DNA from 3 places in the Streptomyces sp. NPDC002328 genome. Region 3 is predicted to be linked to each of the others. Evidence: riboswitches for the same ligand, from Rfam matches in the RefSeq annotation. Region 3 holds a riboswitch; each other region holds the start of a gene.

Region 1 (5,800 bases), on a different contig from region 3:
GCACCCCCCGCGTCAGCAGGAGGTACCGCCCTCGGTCCGAAGGACAGGTGATCAACCGTCAGGTCGATCAGAAGTCCATGTCACCGCCCGGCATGCCGCCGCCGGCCGGGGCCGCGGACTTCTCCGGCTTGTCGGCGATGACGGCCTCGGTGGTGAGGAACAGCGCGGCGATCGACGCGGCGTTCTGAAGCGCGGAGCGCGTCACCTTCGCCGGGTCGATGATGCCCTCGGCGATCATGTCGACGTACTCACCGGTCGCGGCGTTCAGGCCGTGGCCGACGGGCAGGTTGCGCACCTTCTCGACGATGACACCGCCCTCAAGGCCGCCGTTGACGGCGATCTGCTTGAGCGGGGCCTCCAGGGCGAGCTTCACGGCGTTGGCGCCGGTCGCCTCGTCACCCTCCAGGTCCAGCTTCTCGAAGACCGTGGAGGCCTGGAGCAGGGCCACGCCGCCACCGGCGACGATGCCCTCCTCGACGGCCGCCTTCGCGTTGCGGACGGCGTCCTCGATGCGGTGCTTGCGCTCCTTGAGCTCCACCTCGGTGGCGGCGCCGGCCTTGATGACGGCCACGCCGCCCGCGAGCTTCGCCAGGCGCTCCTGGAGCTTCTCGCGGTCGTAGTCGGAGTCGGAGTTCTCGATCTCGGCGCGGATCTGGTTCACGCGGCCCGCGACCTGGTCCGAGGAACCGGCGCCGTCGACGATGGTGGTCTCGTCCTTGGTGATGACGACCTTGCGGGCCTTGCCCAAGAGGTCCAGGGAGGTGTTCTCGAGCTTGAGACCGACCTCCTCGGAGATGACCTCGCCGCCGGTGAGGATGGCGATGTCGTTCAGCATCGCCTTGCGGCGGTCGCCGAAGCCCGGGGCCTTGACCGCGACGGACTTGAAGGTGCCGCGGATCTTGTTGACGACCAGGGTCGACAGAGCCTCGCCCTCGACGTCCTCGGCGATGATCAGCAGCGGCTTGCCGCCCTGCATGACCTTCTCCAGGAGCGGGAGCAGGTCCTTGACGTTGGCGATCTTGGAGTTCGCGATCAGGATGTACGGGTCGTCGAGGACGGCCTCCATACGCTCCATGTCGGTGGCGAAGTACGCCGAGATGTAGCCCTTGTCGAAGCGCATGCCCTCGGTGAGCTCCAGCTCCAGACCGAAGGTCTGGGACTCCTCGACCGTGATGACGCCTTCCTTGCCGACCTTGTCCATGGCCTCGGCGATGAGCTCGCCGATCTGGGTGTCGGCGGCGGAGATGGAGGCCGTGGAGGCGATCTGCTCCTTGGTCTCGACATCCTTCGCCTGCTCGAGCAGCGCACCGGAGACGGCCTCGACGGCCTTCTCGATGCCGCGCTTGAGGGCCATCGGGTTGGCGCCGGCGGCTACGTTGCGCAGGCCCTCCTTGACCAGGGCCTGGGCGAGAACGGTGGCGGTGGTCGTACCGTCGCCGGCGACGTCGTCCGTCTTCTTGGCGACTTCCTTGACCAGCTCGGCGCCGATCTTCTCGTACGGGTCCTCGAGCTCGATCTCCTTGGCGATGGAGACACCATCGTTGGTGATCGTGGGGGCGCCCCACTTCTTCTCGAGGACGACGTTGCGGCCCTTGGGGCCGAGCGTCACCTTCACGGCGTCCGCGAGCTGGTTCATGCCGCGCTCGAGGCCGCGCCGCGCCTCCTCGTCGAACGCGATGATCTTGGCCATGTGAAGTGGTCCCTCCAGGACTGGGGGTGATTCCTTCGGACCGCGCCCGCGCCCGCGACGGACGGCTCGCCGGCCTCGTGGTTCCTTCCCACCCGGCCTGCGGGCCTCACCGACCCGGTCCTTCGTTGTCACTCTCACCTTCAGAGTGCTAACGCCAATGATTAGCACTCTGCCTAGGCGAGTGCAAGCGACTCGAAGGGATCCGCAGGTGATCACCGGTGCGCGTCGCGCGCGGACGATCACCGGGCGCGCCGTGCCGCGGGCAGGCCGAAGGGCTCGCACCCCGGGAGGTGCGAGCCCTTCGAAGATGTGCAGAAGAACGTCGCTCAGTCGGCGCGTGCCTCAGCCGGCCGCGAGCCGGACCATGTCCGCCTGCGGCCCCTTCTGGCCCTGCGAGATCTCGAAATCGACCCGCTGACCCTCTTCCAGGGTGCGGTATCCGTCCATCTGGATCGCGCTGTAGTGGACGAAAACATCCGCACCACCGTCGACCGCGATGAAGCCGTACCCCTTCTCCGCGTTGAACCACTTGACGGTGCCCTGAGCCATGCCTAACTCCCCTATTACTGGCCCTTGCACAGATCCACACTTCGCGGATCCGGGTCAGACCTCACCCCCCAGTTGGTTGGGGGCGTGCGCCGGAACGCGTCGACCGCGGCTGAATGTATCTGTCCAACTGCCGTCTGCAACAGGTCAATCGGACGAGAATTCTGGACGCACACGGCCCGGAATGTAATGAGAATTCGCCCGAATCCGGGGCAAATCGGGCCCCGCAAACGTTACAAAAGCCGCAAAAGTGGCGCACACTTTGGCTACTTCTTGTCGGGCGTAAGGCAGAAATCAAAGGCTCCGGATCAACGGATCAGGGTCCGGTTCCCCAACTGTACCGCGCTCAACCACACTGAATTGCCCCCTCCGCTTCTCTTGCGGAGGGGGCAATTCGATGAACTCACGGTAATCACTGTTACCGACGGTTACTACCGGCGGGTACTGACCGTCGGTCAGCCGCCCGCGACAGCCGGAATGATGGACACTCCGGCACCGTCCGGAGTGGCCGTCTCAAGACCCTGTTCGAAGCGGACGTCGTCGTCGTTGACATACACGTTGACGAACCGGCGCAGCTTGCCCTGATCATCGAGAACGCGGGCCGCGATGCCCGTGTGGTTCTTCTCCAGATCGGCGATGACCTCCCCGAGGGTCCCCCCTTCGGCGGAGACCTCGGCCGCGCCACCCGTGTAGGTGCGGAGGATGGTGGGGATGCGGACGTTGACGCTCACGGTGAAACCTCCAGTAGGGCAGCCCACCAAGGGGCGCGGGGAACTGCGCGACCAGCCACCATCGGCCCCGCAGACGAACAACGACTCTTAGGCGAGACCAGCTTCGCGGAACGAGTCCAGGCTGGGACGGATCGTCGCGGTGAGCCCCGTCCCGGCCACCGCGTCCAACGTCTTGAGACCGTCCCCGGTGTTGAGGACGACAGTCGTCAGCGTCGGGTCCAGCACCCCGTTCTCGATCAGCTTGCGCGTGACGCCCACGGTCACCCCACCGGCGGTCTCCGCGAAGATCCCCTCGGTCCGCGCGAGCAGCTTGATCGCGTCCACGACCTGCTCGTCGTTCACGTCCTCCACCGCGCCGCCGGTGCGCCGCGCGATGTCGAGCACGTACGGACCGTCCGCCGGGTTGCCGATCGCCAGCGACTTGGCGATGGTGTTCGGCTTCTGCGGCCGGACGACGTCGTGGCCGGCCTTGTAGGCGACGGACACCGGCGAGCACCCCTCGGCCTGCGCGCCGAAGATCTTGTACGGCTTGTCCTCGACGAGCCCGAGCTTGATCAGCTCCTGGAGCCCCTTGTCGATCTTCGTGAGCTGCGACCCGGAGGCGATGGGCACCACCAGCTGGTCGGGAAGCCGCCAGCCGAGCTGCTCGCAGATCTCGTACGCCAGCGTCTTGGAGCCCTCGGCGTAGTACGGCCGCAGGTTGACGTTGACGAAGCCCCAGCCCTCGCCCGCCGGGTCGCCGATCAGCTCGGAGCAGAAGCGGTTCACGTCGTCGTAGTTGCCCTCGATGCCGACGAGTTCGCCGCCGTAGACCGCCGCCATGACGACCTTGCCCTGCTCCAGGTCGTGCGGGATGAACACGCAGGAGCGGAAGCCGGCGCGGGCCGCGGCGGCGCCCACCGCGCCGGCGAGGTTGCCGGTGGAGGAGCAGGACAGGGTGGTGAAGCCGAAGGCGCGGGCGGCCTCCAGGGCCTGGGCGACGACCCGGTCCTTGAAGGAGTGGGTCGGGTTGCCGGAGTCGTCCTTGACGAAGAGCTTGCCGGGCTCGACGCCGAGCTCACGCGCGAGGTTGTCGGCCTGGACGAGCTTGGTCCAGCCGGGGTTGATGTTCGGCTTGTCCGCGACGTCCGCCGGGACGGGCAGGAGCGGGGCGTAGCGCCAGATGTTCGCGGGGCCCGCTTCGATGCGCTTGCGGAGCTCTTCGGTGTCGTAGGCCGAGAAGTCGTAGGCGATCTCCAGCGGGCCGAAACACTCCTCGCACGCGAAGACCGGACCGAGGGGGACGCGGTGACCGCATTCGCGGCAGCTCAGCGCGGCGGCGGGGCCGAGGTCCACGGTGGATTCGGTGGTGCTTGCAACAGTCTGCGCAGCCATGTGAGGCGAGGCCCTTTCTCCTCATCTTCCTCACGACGCATCTCGCCGTGAGACGGATTTGGCACCTTCCCGAGCCGGGAGCCTCGCCACTTCGACGTGTCGAGACCGGCTGGAGGGTTGCCGGGGCTTCATCGGGCCGTGTCCCTCTGCCCCTCTGGATGAGCGGTATGTGGTTGTTGAGCGCTGAACGCCGGATGACCCCGGACATGCGATGGTCATCCGCGTTGTTCAAGACTGTAACCGACGGCCAGGACAGTTGAGATAGTCGTCCGAACCGCGAGACGGATCACACGGTGACGCCGTGTGCACCTGGTGTGATCACGACAGTGAGGAGCCGCAGACCGTGCTGGAAGAAGTCGAGCGCTGGCTGGCCACCCGCTCCTGGTCGGTGACCGATCGCCCGCTGCACAGGATCATGGCCGCCAAGCGCGCCACGGGCCAGTCGGTGTCCGTGGTGCTGCCCGCGCTGAACGAGGAGGAGACGGTAGGCGACATCGTCGCGATCATCCGTCACGACCTCATGCAACAGGTCCCGCTCGTCGACGAGATCGTCGTCGTCGACTCGGGCTCCACCGACCGCACCTCGCAGGTGGCCGCGGCGGCGGGCGCGCGCGTCGTGCACCGGGACGCGATCCTGCCCCGCATCCCGGCGGTGCCCGGCAAGGGCGAGGTGCTGTGGCGCTCGCTCCTGGTCACCACCGGGGACGTCGTCTGCTTCGTCGACGCCGATCTGCGGGAGTTCTCCTCCGACTTCGTGTCGGGGATCGTCGGCCCGCTGCTCACCGATCCCGGCGTGGACCTGGTCAAGGCGATGTACGACCGTCCGCTGGGCGGCGCCGCGGGACAGGGCGGCCGGGTGACGGAGCTGATGGCACGGCCGCTGCTGAACCTGCACTGGCCGCAGCTGGCGGGCTTCGTGCAGCCGCTGGGCGGGGAGTACGCGGCCCGCCGCGGTCTGCTGGAGCAGCTGCCGTTCCCGGTCGGGTACGGCGTGGAGCTGGGGATGCTGGTCGACGCGCTGCACCTGGTGGGCCTGGACGCCCTCGCGCAGGTCGACGTGGGCGTGCGCAAGCACCGGCACCAGGACGGGCAGGCGCTGGGCCGGATGGCGGCGGCGATCTACCGCACGGCGCAGTTGCGGCTGGCGCGCGGGCACCTCGTGCGCCCCGCGCTCACCCAGTTCGAGCGGGGAGCGGACGGTTTCGAGCCGCGCACCCACTCGGTGGACACGGAGGAGAGGCCGCCGATGGCGGACATCGCGGAGTACGCGGCGCGCCGGGTGGCGTGACCGCTCGGTGAGCAGGATGTATACGGGCGTTCGCTGAGTGCTTCCGTACGTTTGAGCGTTTCCCGTGCGGGCTAGGTTGAGGCGTATGGCTTCCACGGGTTCCACTGCTTCCGAGCGTGACGCGGCTGCTCAGGTGCTGGTCGCGTCCAACCGCGGCCCGGTGTCCTACTC
Region 2 (5,800 bases), on a different contig from region 3:
GCCGCGACCTCACCGCGGACGACACCGCCTGGGCGATGGACCTGATCATGCGCGGCGAGGCCACCGACGCGCAGATCGCCGGGTTCGCGGTGGCGCTGCGCGCCAAGGGCGAGACCGTCGAGGAGATCACCGGTCTGGTGCGCACGATGTACCGGCACGCGAACGTGATCGAGGTGCCCGGCCGGACCGTCGACATCGTCGGCACCGGTGGCGACGGCGCGAAGACGGTGAACATCTCCACCATGTCGTCGATCGTCATCGCCGGCACGGGCGCGAAGGTCGTCAAGCACGGCAACCGGGCCGCGTCCTCCGCGTCCGGCGCCTCGGACGTCCTGGAGAAGCTCGGCGTCAATCTGGAACTGACCCCGAAGCGGGTGGCCGAGGTGGCCGAGGAGGCCGGCATCACCTTCTGCTTCGCCATCAAGTTCCATCCGGCGCTGCGTCATGTCGCCGCGGCCCGCGGCCAGTTGGGCATCCGCACCACCTTCAACGCGCTGGGTCCGCTGACCAACCCGGCGAAGGTGAAGGCCCAGGCGGTGGGCGTCGCCGATCCGCGGATGGCCCCGCTCATCGCCGGCGTCTTCGCCGAACGCGGCAACTCCTCCCTGGTGTTCCGCGGCGACGACGGCTTCGACGAGCTGACGACGACGTCGACTTCACGGGTCTGGGTCGTCCGCGACGGCAAGGTCACCGAGGAGACATTCGACCCGCGGGACGTGGGCATCGAGCTGGTCCCCGTGGAGGCGCTGCGCGGCGCGGACCCCTCGTACAACGCGGAGGTCGCGCGCCGGCTGCTGGAGGGCGAGACGGGCCCCGTCCGGGACGCCGTGCTGCTGAACTCCGCGGCGGCGCTGGTGGCGCTGGACCCGACGGACGCCCCGCTGACCGAGCAGATCCGGGCCGGCATGGAGAAGGCGGCCCGGTCCGTCGACTCCGGCGCGGCCAAGCAGGCGCTGGAGCGCTGGGTGGCGGCGAGCAACGCGTAAGACCCCTCTCCAGAGGGGGGATGGGGCGCGGTCCCGCGATCCGGACAGGAGTTGCGGGACCGCGAACGCATCACGTACGTTCCTGTCCAGGTCATGAGTGACAGTCATGAGGCCCCGGCCGACTGTCCGGCAACCCTCCGTCCGTGGCGGGGTGCCCCGGGTGAAGACCAGGCCGTGCACAGCAAGGTGCGCGGCAAGCGCGGATCCCTCTCGCAACCAGGGATCCTGGTCGTCGAGGAGTCTCCCGTGAGCAAGCGAATGCGTTAGGGCGCCGAGCCCCGCCTCCGCACACCCTCTCTCACTCTTTTCCCTTCTGTCTCACGGGAGTTCCGCCATGTCCGTCTCCACCACCGCCCTCGCCCCGTCGGTTTGTTCCCCGCTGCCCGTTCTGGGCCGGGATGTCACCGTCCCGCTCGTCACGGGCGGCGAAGTCACCTACGCGGCGCTCGACTACGCGGCCAGCGCCCCCGCCCTCCAGCGCGTCTGGGACGACGTGGCGGCCTACGCCCCGTACTACGGCAGCGTCCACCGCGGCGCCGGCTACCTCTCCCAGCTCTCCACCGACCTGTTCGAGAACGCCCGCCGGACGGTCGCCGAGTTCCTCGACTGCCGCGCCGACGACCAGCTGGTCTTCACCCGCTCCACCACCGACTCCCTGAACCTCCTCGCCGCCGCGCTGCCCGCCGACTGCCAGGTCTTCGTCTTCGAGACCGAGCACCACGCCAGCCTGCTGCCCTGGAAGGACGCCCGCGTCACCTACCTCGACGCCCCGCGCACCCCCGGCCAGGCCGTCGAGACCCTGGAGCGCGCCCTCGCCGCCCGCACGGTGTCGACCGAGGGGGGCCACGGCCCCGCCCTGGTCTGCGTCACCGGCGCCTCCAACGTCACCGGCGAGCTGTGGCCCGTGCGCGAGCTGGCCGCCGCGGCCCACGCGCACGGCGCCCGCATCGTCCTCGACGCCGCCCAGCTGGCCCCCCACCACCCGGTCTCCGTCCGTGACCTGGACGTCGACTGGATCGCCTTCTCCGGCCACAAGCTGTACGCCCCGTTCGGCACCGGCGTCCTCGCCGGCCGCGCCGACTGGCTGCGCGCGGCCGAGCCGTACCTCGCGGGCGGCGGCGCGAGCCGCAAGGTCACCCGGCGCGAGGACGGGGGAGTGGACGTGGAGTGGCACGAGGGCGCCGCCCGCCACGAGGCCGGCTCCCCGAACGTCATCGGCGCCTACTCCATCGCGTCGGCCTGCAAGGCCCTCACCGAGGCCGGCTTCGACGCGCTGGTCGCCCGCGAGCGCCACCTGATCGACAAGGTGCGGACGGGCCTGGCCGACGTCCCGGAGGTCCGGATCCTCTCCCTCTTCGGCGACGACGCCCCGCGGGTCGGCGTCATCTCCTTCGTCGTCGAGGGCTGGAACAGCTCCCACTTCGCCGCCGCCCTCTCCGCCGAGTACGGCATCGGCGTCCGCGACGGCCTCTTCTGCGCCCACCCCCTGGTCCGCACCCTGCTGGGCAGCGCCCCCGAGACGCAGGGCGAGTGCGGCGCCCCCGAGGCGGCCCCCGGCGAGAAGTCCCTCAACGCCATCCGCGTGAGCTTCGGCGCGGGCACCCCCGACGAGCACGTGGACCGTTTCGTGGGCGCGGTGAAGGAACTGGTGACCCAGGGCGCGAAGTGGCAGTACAGGACGGAAGACGGCCGCTGCGTCCCGGCGGTGTGAGCGATTTCGCCCGCCGGCGACCTCGCTGTCCGAGCGCCCTCGGGGGCACCCCCAGGGGCGCGGGGCTGTGTCGATATGCGGCTCCGCCGCGTGGGCGCGACAAGCCACCGCGAACCCGCAGACGCACGAAGCACCCGCGCCCCGCAGACGCCTAGGCGACCACCTCAGGAGTCCAGCCCGATCGCAAAAGCCGCCTCGAGGTCATGCTGCGAGTACGTACGGAAAGCGACGTGAGTGTCCGTCCCCAGAACACCGGGGATCTTGCTGATCCGCCCGGGGATCACCTCGGCGAGGTCCTCGTGCTGCCGCACCCGCACCATGGCGATCAGGTCGTACGTCCCGGTCACGGAGAACACCTCGCTCACGGACTCCAGCGAAGCGATCGACTCCGCGATCTCGGGGATCCGGTCCACGCTGGTCTTGATGAGGACGATCGCGGTGATCACGGCTGGTTCTCTCCCTCGGGGGCCGGAGCTGGGGCGGCCTTCACTGTAGTCGGCCCGTTGAACCGGGCCCACGCGTAGCCGAAGCCCAGGCCGAACCCCATCAGATGCGCGAGGTAGGCCACGCCCGGCCCCTGCCCGGCCCGCCCCGCCGCCAGCCATTGCAGCGCCGCCCAGAACGGCAGCACCACCCAGGCCGGGAAACGCAGCGGCAGGAAGAAGAGGAACGGCAGGAGACTGGTCACCCGCGCTCTGGGAAACAGGTAGAGGAACCCGCCGAGGACCGCCGAGATCGCCCCGGACGCCCCCACCAGGGGCTGCTCGGAGCCGGCGTTGGCGGCGGCGTAGCCCGCGAGGGCCAGGCAGCCGCAGCACAGGTAGAAGAGCGTGAACTGGACGCGGCCCATCCGGTGCTCGGCCATGGCCCCGAAGACGTAGAGGAAGAGCATGTTGCCCAGCAGGTGCACCCAGGTGCCGTGGACGAACAGCGCCGTGGCCGGGGTGAGGAGCGCGCGGGGGGAGCCGTCGAACAGGTCGGCGGGGATCACGCCCCAGCGGCGGAAGTAGGCCCGTTGCGCGGCCTCCAGCTCCTCGCCGGCGCCGTACGCGGGATGGAGGCCGGAGGCCGGGCCGATCGCGAAGAGCAGACAGCACAGGGCGATCAGTCCGTACGTCACCGGCGCGGAGGGGTGCCGGATCGCTCGGTCCAGGGCCCCGTTCCAGTCGCTGATCATGGACACAGAGCATGACGTAACGGGACGGACTCCCCCCTCTCGCCTCGCCGCCGTGGACGGATGGGCGGCGAGTACCCGCCAGGCCGTAGGGTTACGAGCCACACGCACAGGGTGCCCGCCGGGCGTCCGGTGGGTGCCGGAGAAGCGGAAGACCGACACTAGAAGGAAGCGGACAGTCACGATGACGGTTCCCCTGCCGACCGCCACGACGCGGTGGCGCTGCACGCTGTGCGGCAACCTCACCCGGTTCGATGTGACGCGCTCGTCGAAGGTCGTCGAGTACGTGCACCTCGATCTGGCCGGTGAGCCGGACGTCGAGGAGCGCGAGGTGGTCAGTGAGACCATCGAGTCGGTGCGGTGCCGTTGGTGCAACGCCGTGGACCAGGTGGAACTCGTGGACAGGCCGGGCGCCGGCTCCTGAGGAGCGGGCCCGCACAGCTAGTGGGGTGTGACGGATGGTGGAGAGCGCAGGCGGGGGGCCGGGCGACGGCGCCGCTGAGGTGCTCGACCGTCCGCTGCCCGACGGCGTGCGCCGCCGGGTCGTGCAGATCGTCTCGGACGGTTTCGGCGGGCTGACCGTCGGTGAACTGCCCGCCCAGTTGCGGCAGTACGCCCGGTTCGCCCCGAACCGCCGGGCCAAGTTCGCGGGCAACGCGATGGCCGCCGCGCTGGAGACGGATCCGCTGTTCCGGCAGCGCATCGCGGAGAAGTTCAGAGAGGCGCAGCCGGAACTCGCGGGCGCCCTCGACTCCGGCTCGCCGCCCCCGGCCGCGGATCCGCTCGATGTGGCGGCCGCGGCCTATGTGCTGCGGCCCACCGGCTGGGTGAAGCTGGTGACGGCCGCCGGCGAGGAGGCGCAGCGCGCGGACGCCGAGCGGGCCGACGAGGAGAGCCGCGCGGAACTGGAGCGGCTGCGGGAGGAGCTCGAGCAGGCCCGTGACCACACCCGGGCCGAGACCGAGCGGCTGCGCGCCGAGCTGGACGCGGCGAAGAGGGAAGCGGAATCGCTTCACCGCAAGCTGCGTTCGGCCCTCAGCGATGTCAAGCGCGGTGAGGCGGCGCTGCGCAAGCTGCACGGCGAGATGGAGTCCGTGCGCGGCGAGGGCCAGGCGCAGGTGTCCGCCGCGGAGAGCGAGTCACGGCGGCTGAAGGCCCGGCTCGGTGAGGCGGAGGCCGCCCTGGAGGCCGCCCGGCGGGCGGCGCGCGAGGGGCGCAGCGTCGAGGACATGCGCGTACGGCTGCTGCTGGACACCGTGCTGGACGCGGCCCAAGGGCTGCGCAGGGAACTGGCGTTGCCGCCGGTGTCGGTCCGTCCGGCGGAGACCGTGGACGCGGTCGAACCGGGACGAATGACCCCGAAGGACATTGCCGCGCGCGCGTTGTCGGAGAACGACCCGGCGATCCTGGACCAGTTGCTCGCCCTGCCGCAGGCCCATCTCGTGGTCGACGGCTACAACGTCACCAAGACCGGCTATCCCCAGATGCCGCTGGAGAAGCAGCGGCTGCGGCTGCTCGGGCAGCTCTCGCAGCTCGCCGCGCAGACCGGCGCCGAGGTCACCTGCGTCTTCGACGGAGCCGAACTGGCCGCGCCGGTGCTGCTGGCGCCGCCGCGCGGGGTGCGGGTGCTGTTCTCCAAGCCGGGCGTCACCGCCGACGAGCTGATCCGCCAGCTGGTGCGCGCCGAGCCGCCGGGCCGGCCGGTCATCGTCGTCTCCACCGACCGCGAGGTGGCCGACGGGGTCGCCAAGGCGGGGGCGCGTCCTGTCGCTTCTGCGGTACTCCTGAAGCGACTGACCTGAACGTCAACGTACAGGTTTAATGCCCGAATTGGCGCAATCGTTACGCAACGTAGTGTCAATCGGACATCACTGCACGTGAATTGAGTGTAAAGAATGCGGTGCGTAGCCGAGATTTTTTGCCCGAGGA
Region 3 (5,800 bases):
TACTTCCCGCGCCCGCTCATCGCCCGCTCGCTCGCCCTGATCGCCCCCACGTGGACGGACACGGAGGGGCGTTGGGGTGTGATCGACCCGTCCCGGATGGGCCCGTACGCGCACTGGCTCGCGGACAACGGCGCCCTCGCCCACGACCTCGACTGGGACCGGTCCTTCACCAACGGGCTGCTGGACGTGGCCGCGTGACCTTCCTGACCCGACGCCTGGCCGTCGACTTCAAGCGGGTGGACAGCGCGCTGTGTCGGGCCTGATCACGCCCCTCGCCGCCGAACCTCCCTCCGCACGAAGGACCTTGTCATGCGCCGCCGCTCGCTCCTGTCCGCGATAGCCGCGACCTCCCTGCTCGCCGTCACGACCGCCTGCTCCGCCGACTCCTCGGCCGCCACAAAGGACGGCCTCACCACCGTCACCCTCGCCCTGGACTGGACGCCCAACACCAACCACACCGGCATCTACGTCGCCCAGGCCGAAGGCTGGTTCGAGGACGCCGGGATCGACCTGAAGATCGTGCCCTACGGCTCGACCGCGCCCGAGACGCTGATCGCGGCCCACAAGGCCGACTTCGGCATCTCCTACCAGGAGGGCGTGACGACGGCACGGGCCGCCGGCGCCGACATCACCTCCGTCTACGCCGTCACGCAGAAGACGAACGTCACCATCGCGGTGCGCGCCGACCGGGGCGGCATCAGCTCGCCGAGGGACCTCGACGGCAAGACCTACGCCGGTTTCGGCGCCCCCTACGAGAAGCCGCTGCTGAAGACGGTCATCCAGAACGCGGGCGGCAAGGGCGACTTCCGGCAGATCACCCTCAACACCTCGGCGTACGCGGCGCTCTACGCCGGCAAAGCCGACTTCGCGATGCCGATGCCGACGTGGGAGGGTCTGGAAGCCGAGCTGAGCGGCAAGCCGCTGAAGAACTTCCAGCTGTCCGACTACGGCTTCCCCGCGATCTACTCCACGCTGGTCGCGTCCTCCGACCGGTTCCTGAAGAAGAACCCCGCGGTCGCGAGAAAGTTCCTGGCGGCCGTGGACAAGGGCTACCGCTACGCCGCCCAGCATCCCGACAAGGCGGCCGACCTGCTGATCTCCCAGAACAGGAGCGTCCTCACCAACACCGAGCTGGTGAAGAAGAGCGAGGCGCTGCTGGCGAAGGAGTACTACAAGACGGCCGACGGGACGATCGGCGTCCAGAGCGCCGAGCGCTGGCAGGCGTTCGCGGACTTCGAGTACAAGGCCGGACTGCTCGTCGACGCGAACAGCAAGAAGCTCACGAAGGCCCCCGACGCCTCCGAGTTCTTCACCAACGACTACCTCCCGGCCGCCAAGTGAGGTCGCTGTTCCGTTCGTTGTGGCCGCCGCTGCTGGTGCTGGCCGTCGTGGTCGGCGGCTGGCAGCTGTATGTGAGTGCCGCCGGGGTCGACCCGACGACGCTGCCGTCGCCCGCCCGGGTGATCGAGCAGGGCTGGGTGAACCGCGCGGAGCTGTGGGCGCAGACCCTGCCCACCCTCCAGGAGACCCTGCTCGGCTTCGCGCTGTCCTTCGCGGCGGCCTGGCTGGTCGCCGTCCTGCTGGACTTCTCCTCGGCGGCCCGTCGGGGCCTGTACCCGCTGCTCGTCGCCTCGCAGACCATCCCGATCGTGGCCGTGGCGCCGCTGCTCATCATCTGGTTCGGCTTCGGGCTGCTGCCCAAGATGCTGGTGGTGACGCTGACGACGTTCTTCCCGCTGGCCGCCAACCTGGCCGCCGGGTTCGCCGCCACCGACCGCGAGGCGATGCGGCTGCTGCGGTCGCTGGGCGCCGGCCGGTGGCGGACGTTCCGCCTGGTGCGGGTGCCGAGCGCGATGCCGTACTTCTTCGCCGGGCTGCGGGTCAGCATCACGTACGCCGTGGTGGGCGCCGTCTTCGCCGAGTACGCGGGCGCCGAGGCGGGGTTGGGGATCTACATGCAGGCGCAGAAGAGCGCGTTCCGCACGGACCTGGTGTTCGCGGCGGTGGGTGTGACGGCGGCGCTGAGCGTGGCGCTGTTCGGAGCCACGTATCTGTTGCAGCGACTGGTGCTGCCGTGGGAGCGGAAGGTGGGGAAGTGAGCAGCCTGCGGATCGAGGGCGTGGGCAAGTCCTTCGGTGAGCTGGAGGTCCTGCGGGACCTCGAACTCCGGGTGGAGCCGGGCGAGTTCGCGGCGGTGATCGGCCCGAGCGGCTCCGGCAAGAGCACCCTGTTCAACCTGGTCTCCGGTCTCGACCGGCCCACGTCGGGGCAGGTGGTCGTGGAGGGCGAGCCGGCCTCGGTGGAGTCCGACAAGGTCGCCTACATGCCGCAGAAGGACCTGCTGTTCCCGTGGCGGACCGTGCTGGACAACACGGCGCTGGGGCTGGAGGCCCAGGGCGTGAAGAAGAAGCAGGCACGGGCGCGGGCCGACGCGCTCTTCGCCGACTTCGGGCTCGACGGCTTCCAGAAGGCGTACCCCTCCCAGCTCAGCGGGGGGATGCGGCAGCGGGCCGCGCTGTTGCGCACCGTCGTGCTGGAGCGTCCGGTGCTCCTGCTGGACGAGCCGTTCGGCGCGCTGGACTCGCTGACCCGGACCGAGATGCAGCTGTGGCTGGCCGGGATGTGGCAGCGGCACCGCTGGACGGTCGTCCTGGTCACCCATGACATACGTGAGGCGGTGCTGCTCGCGGACACCGTGCACGTCCTGTCGCCGCGGCCCGCCACGGTGGTCGAGCGCATCGAGACGCCGCTCCCCCGCCCGCGCGGAGTGGAGGACCTCACGGCGCCCGAGTTCGCGGCGGCCGAGCGCCGGGTCCTGGAGGCTCTGCGCGGCACAACGGCGGTGGGCACGGCGTGAGTTCACTTCTGGCCCACGGCCTGGGCACCGAACCGGTCGAGCCGGACTGGGCGCCGCTCACCGACACGGAGGTGACGGACGTCGTCGGGCCGGCCCGGGTGGTGTGGCGCAGCCCGCGCCCGCTGTCGGCGGCGGCCCTCGTGGAACAGGACGGGCGGCGCCTGTTCGTGAAACGTCACCACCACTCCGTACGGACCCTGCCGGGGCTGGCGGAGGAGCACGCGTTCCTGCGTCACCTGCGGCTGCGCGGGGCGCCGGTGGTGGAGGTGCTGGACGCGGTGGCGCGCGACGCGTGGACGTACGAAGTCCACTCGGTCGGCGCGGGGACGGACCTGTACCGGGACGCGCTGTCCTGGTCGCCGTTCCGTTCCGCAGGTCACGCGCGGGCGGCGGGCGAGGCGCTGGCCCGAACGCACCTGGCGGCGCGGGGGTTCGACGCGCCACGCCGCCAAGTGCAGCCGCTCGTCGCCTCGTTCACCGTCTTCGCCTCGCACGACCCGCGGGCAGAGCTGGAGCGGTACGTCACGGAGCGTCCGGCGTTGGCGGAGGCGTTGCGGGACTTCTCCTGGCGTGCGGACACCGAGCGCGTACTGCTCCCCCTGCACGAGCGGCTGGCTCCCCACCTCGCCGCTCTCGAACCCCTGTGGACCCACAACGACTGGCACGCCTCGAACCTCTTGTGGGGTGCCGACGGCCGGGTCTCCACCGTCCTGGACTTCGGCATGAGCGATCGCACGACCGCCGTGCACGACCTCGCCACGGCGATCGAGCGCAACGCCGTGCAGTGGCTGCGGCCCGGCCGTCCGGTGCGCGAGCAGGACGCCGCGGCACTCCTCGACGGCTACCGGTCCGTACGACCGCTCAGCGCCGCGGAGTCGGCCGCGCTGCCCGCGCTTCTCCCGTTGGTGCACGCGGAGTTCGCGCTGTCCGAACTCGGCTACTTCCACGGAGTGACCCGTTCGGCGGAGAACACGCGGCTGGCGTACGAGTACTACGTCGGCCACGCCGAATGGTTCACGGGCGCGAACGGCCGCCGTCTCCTCGACCGGATCACGGGGTCCGTGCGCGGCTGACGACGGTGGCGGCATTGACGTACGCCGAATCGGCTCCCTAACATCACGAATGGCATTGAGTGTCAGCGTCAAGCCCTGGCTCGCTGACCGGCAACCCTCCCGCGCGGTGGGGTGCTCCAGGTGAAAGCCCGGCGGGGTCAGCGACGACTCCCGCAAGCGCGTGGCCCCGTGACGGGGCCGGAGAGAGGGGGATCGGCATGAGGCACTGCGGTGACCCGGCTGCCTCCTTCGCCGATGCCACGCCGTTCTCCCGGCTCTCGCGCCGACGCCACATCGATCTGAAGCGCTCGACCAGCTGCCTCTGTCGGGCCTGACGAGCCGGGCGGGCGTCGGCTGACGTCCGCTCGCCGGCCCAGGCCGGCGCCCCTTCGCCGGCTTCGGCTGACGTCCCTTCGTCGGCCCCGGCTCCTTTGCGTCTTTCCCCTCGCCACCGCTCTCGGTGTCGTCCCCTGACCCCCGTCTGTGCAGCGCTCCCCCGCGTCCGGCGTCGAGCCGGCCGGGGTCGCACGCCCATGCGCGGTGGTGCCTCGCGCGGCACCGTGCCTGGTGACACGAGTAGGAGAAGCCCCTCCGTGACAACGTTTTCGGCTTTCAGACTCTCCCGACCGGCGTTCCGACCCGACCGACCGGCTTTCAGGCCCTCCCGACCGGCTTCGGGGCTTTCCCGACGGGCCCCCCTTGCCGCCCTCCTCGCCACCGGTGTCCTCCTGACCGCCTGCGGGTCGGGCGGTGACGGCTCCGGCGGCGGCAGCGGCCGGCCGCAGTCCGGCGGCACCCTGACCTTCGCGGTGGGCTCCGACGCCGGCTGCGTGGATCCGCAGCAGGTCGGCAGCAACGACAGCATCTACTCGGTGCGCCAGATCGTGGACTCCCTGACCGACCAGGACCCCACCACCGGGAAGATCGTGCCGTGGCTGGCCAAGAGCTGGGACGTCGACGCCGACGCGACGACGTTCACCTTCCATCTGCGACCGGGGGTGACCTTCAGCGACGGTTCCCCGCTGACCGCGCAGGTGGTCAAGGACAACTTCGACGCGGTGCCGAAGCTCGGCGCCCTGGGGACCCTCGCGCAGGGCTATCTGAGCGGCGTCAAGAGCACCACCGTGGTCGACCCGCTGACCGTCGAGGTGGCCTTCGAGGAACCCAACGCCCAGTTCCTTCAGGCGACTTCGACGCACTCGCTGGGCATCGAGTCGTCGGCGAGCGTGAAGAGGTCGCCGCAGCAGAAGTGCAGTGACGGCGTGATCGGGTCCGGGCCGTTCGTGCTGAAGCAGTATGCGCAGAACCAGTCGGTCACCCTGGCCAAGCGTACCGGCTACGGCTGGGGCTCCTCGTTGTGGTCCAAGAAGGGCGAGGCCTACCTGGACCGTGTGGTGTTCAAGGTCGTTCCCGAGGCGGGGGTCCGGGCCGGCAGTCTCCAGTCCGGGCAGGTCGACGCCATCAGCAGCGTCGGCAGGGCCAACGAGGCGGCGCTCAAGGGCGGCCAGGTCACCCTTCAGAGCCGGGCCAACCCCGGTGTGGTGTTCGGCCTGGGGCTCAACAACGAGCGGCCCGTCCTGAAGGACACGAAGGTGCGCCAGGCGATCCTGGCCGCCATCGACCGGAAGCAGATCGCCGACACCGTGTTCCCGACCGGCACCCGCCCGGCGACCAGCGTCCTGGCGCACACTACGCCCGACTACACCGACCTCTCCTCCAGCCTCGCCTTCGATGCGGACAAGGCGAAGTCGCTGCTGGACGCCGCCGGTTGGCGGACGGGCGCTGACGGACTCCGCGCCAAGGACGGCAGGAAGCTGAGCCTCACCATCACCTGGTTCCCCAACGCGGCCACCAACCAGCCCGCGTTGGAGCTGGTGCAGCAGCAACTGAA

The links. A riboswitch is a leader RNA that binds a small molecule or an ion and turns the genes downstream of it on or off. The one in region 3 is predicted to bind S-adenosylmethionine.
Region 1: another riboswitch for S-adenosylmethionine. It lies ahead of thrC (threonine synthase); the one in region 3 lies ahead of ACFYX4_RS21700 (putative leader peptide).
Region 2: another riboswitch for S-adenosylmethionine. It lies ahead of ACFYX4_RS01900 (aminotransferase class V-fold PLP-dependent enzyme); the one in region 3 lies ahead of ACFYX4_RS21700 (putative leader peptide).

Annotation. Positions count from the first base shown of each region.
Region 1 is NZ_JBIARQ010000003.1:450,275-456,074, forward strand. Features, by position in the region: gene groL (chaperonin GroEL) at 68-1,690, opposite strand; gene ACFYX4_RS11745 (cold-shock protein) at 2,033-2,239, opposite strand; gene ACFYX4_RS11750 (MoaD/ThiS family protein) at 2,692-2,967, opposite strand; gene thrC (threonine synthase) at 3,055-4,341, opposite strand; SAM riboswitch class I at 4,360-4,506, opposite strand; gene ACFYX4_RS11760 (glucosyl-3-phosphoglycerate synthase) at 4,685-5,629, shown strand; gene ACFYX4_RS11765 (trehalose-6-phosphate synthase) at 5,715-5,800, shown strand, end outside.
Region 2 is NZ_JBIARQ010000001.1:412,115-417,914, reverse strand. Features, by position in the region: gene trpD (anthranilate phosphoribosyltransferase) at 1-986, shown strand, start outside; SAM riboswitch class IV at 1,076-1,192, shown strand; gene ACFYX4_RS01900 (aminotransferase class V-fold PLP-dependent enzyme) at 1,321-2,697, shown strand; gene ACFYX4_RS01895 (Lrp/AsnC ligand binding domain-containing protein) at 2,862-3,143, opposite strand; gene ACFYX4_RS01890 (rhomboid family intramembrane serine protease) at 3,140-3,874, opposite strand; gene ACFYX4_RS01885 (hypothetical protein) at 4,056-4,295, shown strand; gene ACFYX4_RS01880 (NYN domain-containing protein) at 4,330-5,673, shown strand.
Region 3 is NZ_JBIARQ010000008.1:143,984-149,783, reverse strand. Features, by position in the region: gene ACFYX4_RS21725 (ABC transporter substrate-binding protein) at 1-198, shown strand, start outside; gene ACFYX4_RS21720 (ABC transporter substrate-binding protein) at 310-1,341, shown strand; gene ACFYX4_RS21715 (ABC transporter permease) at 1,338-2,099, shown strand; gene ACFYX4_RS21710 (ABC transporter ATP-binding protein) at 2,096-2,857, shown strand; gene ACFYX4_RS21705 (phosphotransferase enzyme family protein) at 2,854-3,930, shown strand; SAM riboswitch class IV at 3,982-4,095, shown strand; gene ACFYX4_RS21700 (putative leader peptide) at 4,128-4,244, shown strand; gene ACFYX4_RS21695 (ABC transporter substrate-binding protein) at 4,638-5,800, shown strand, end outside.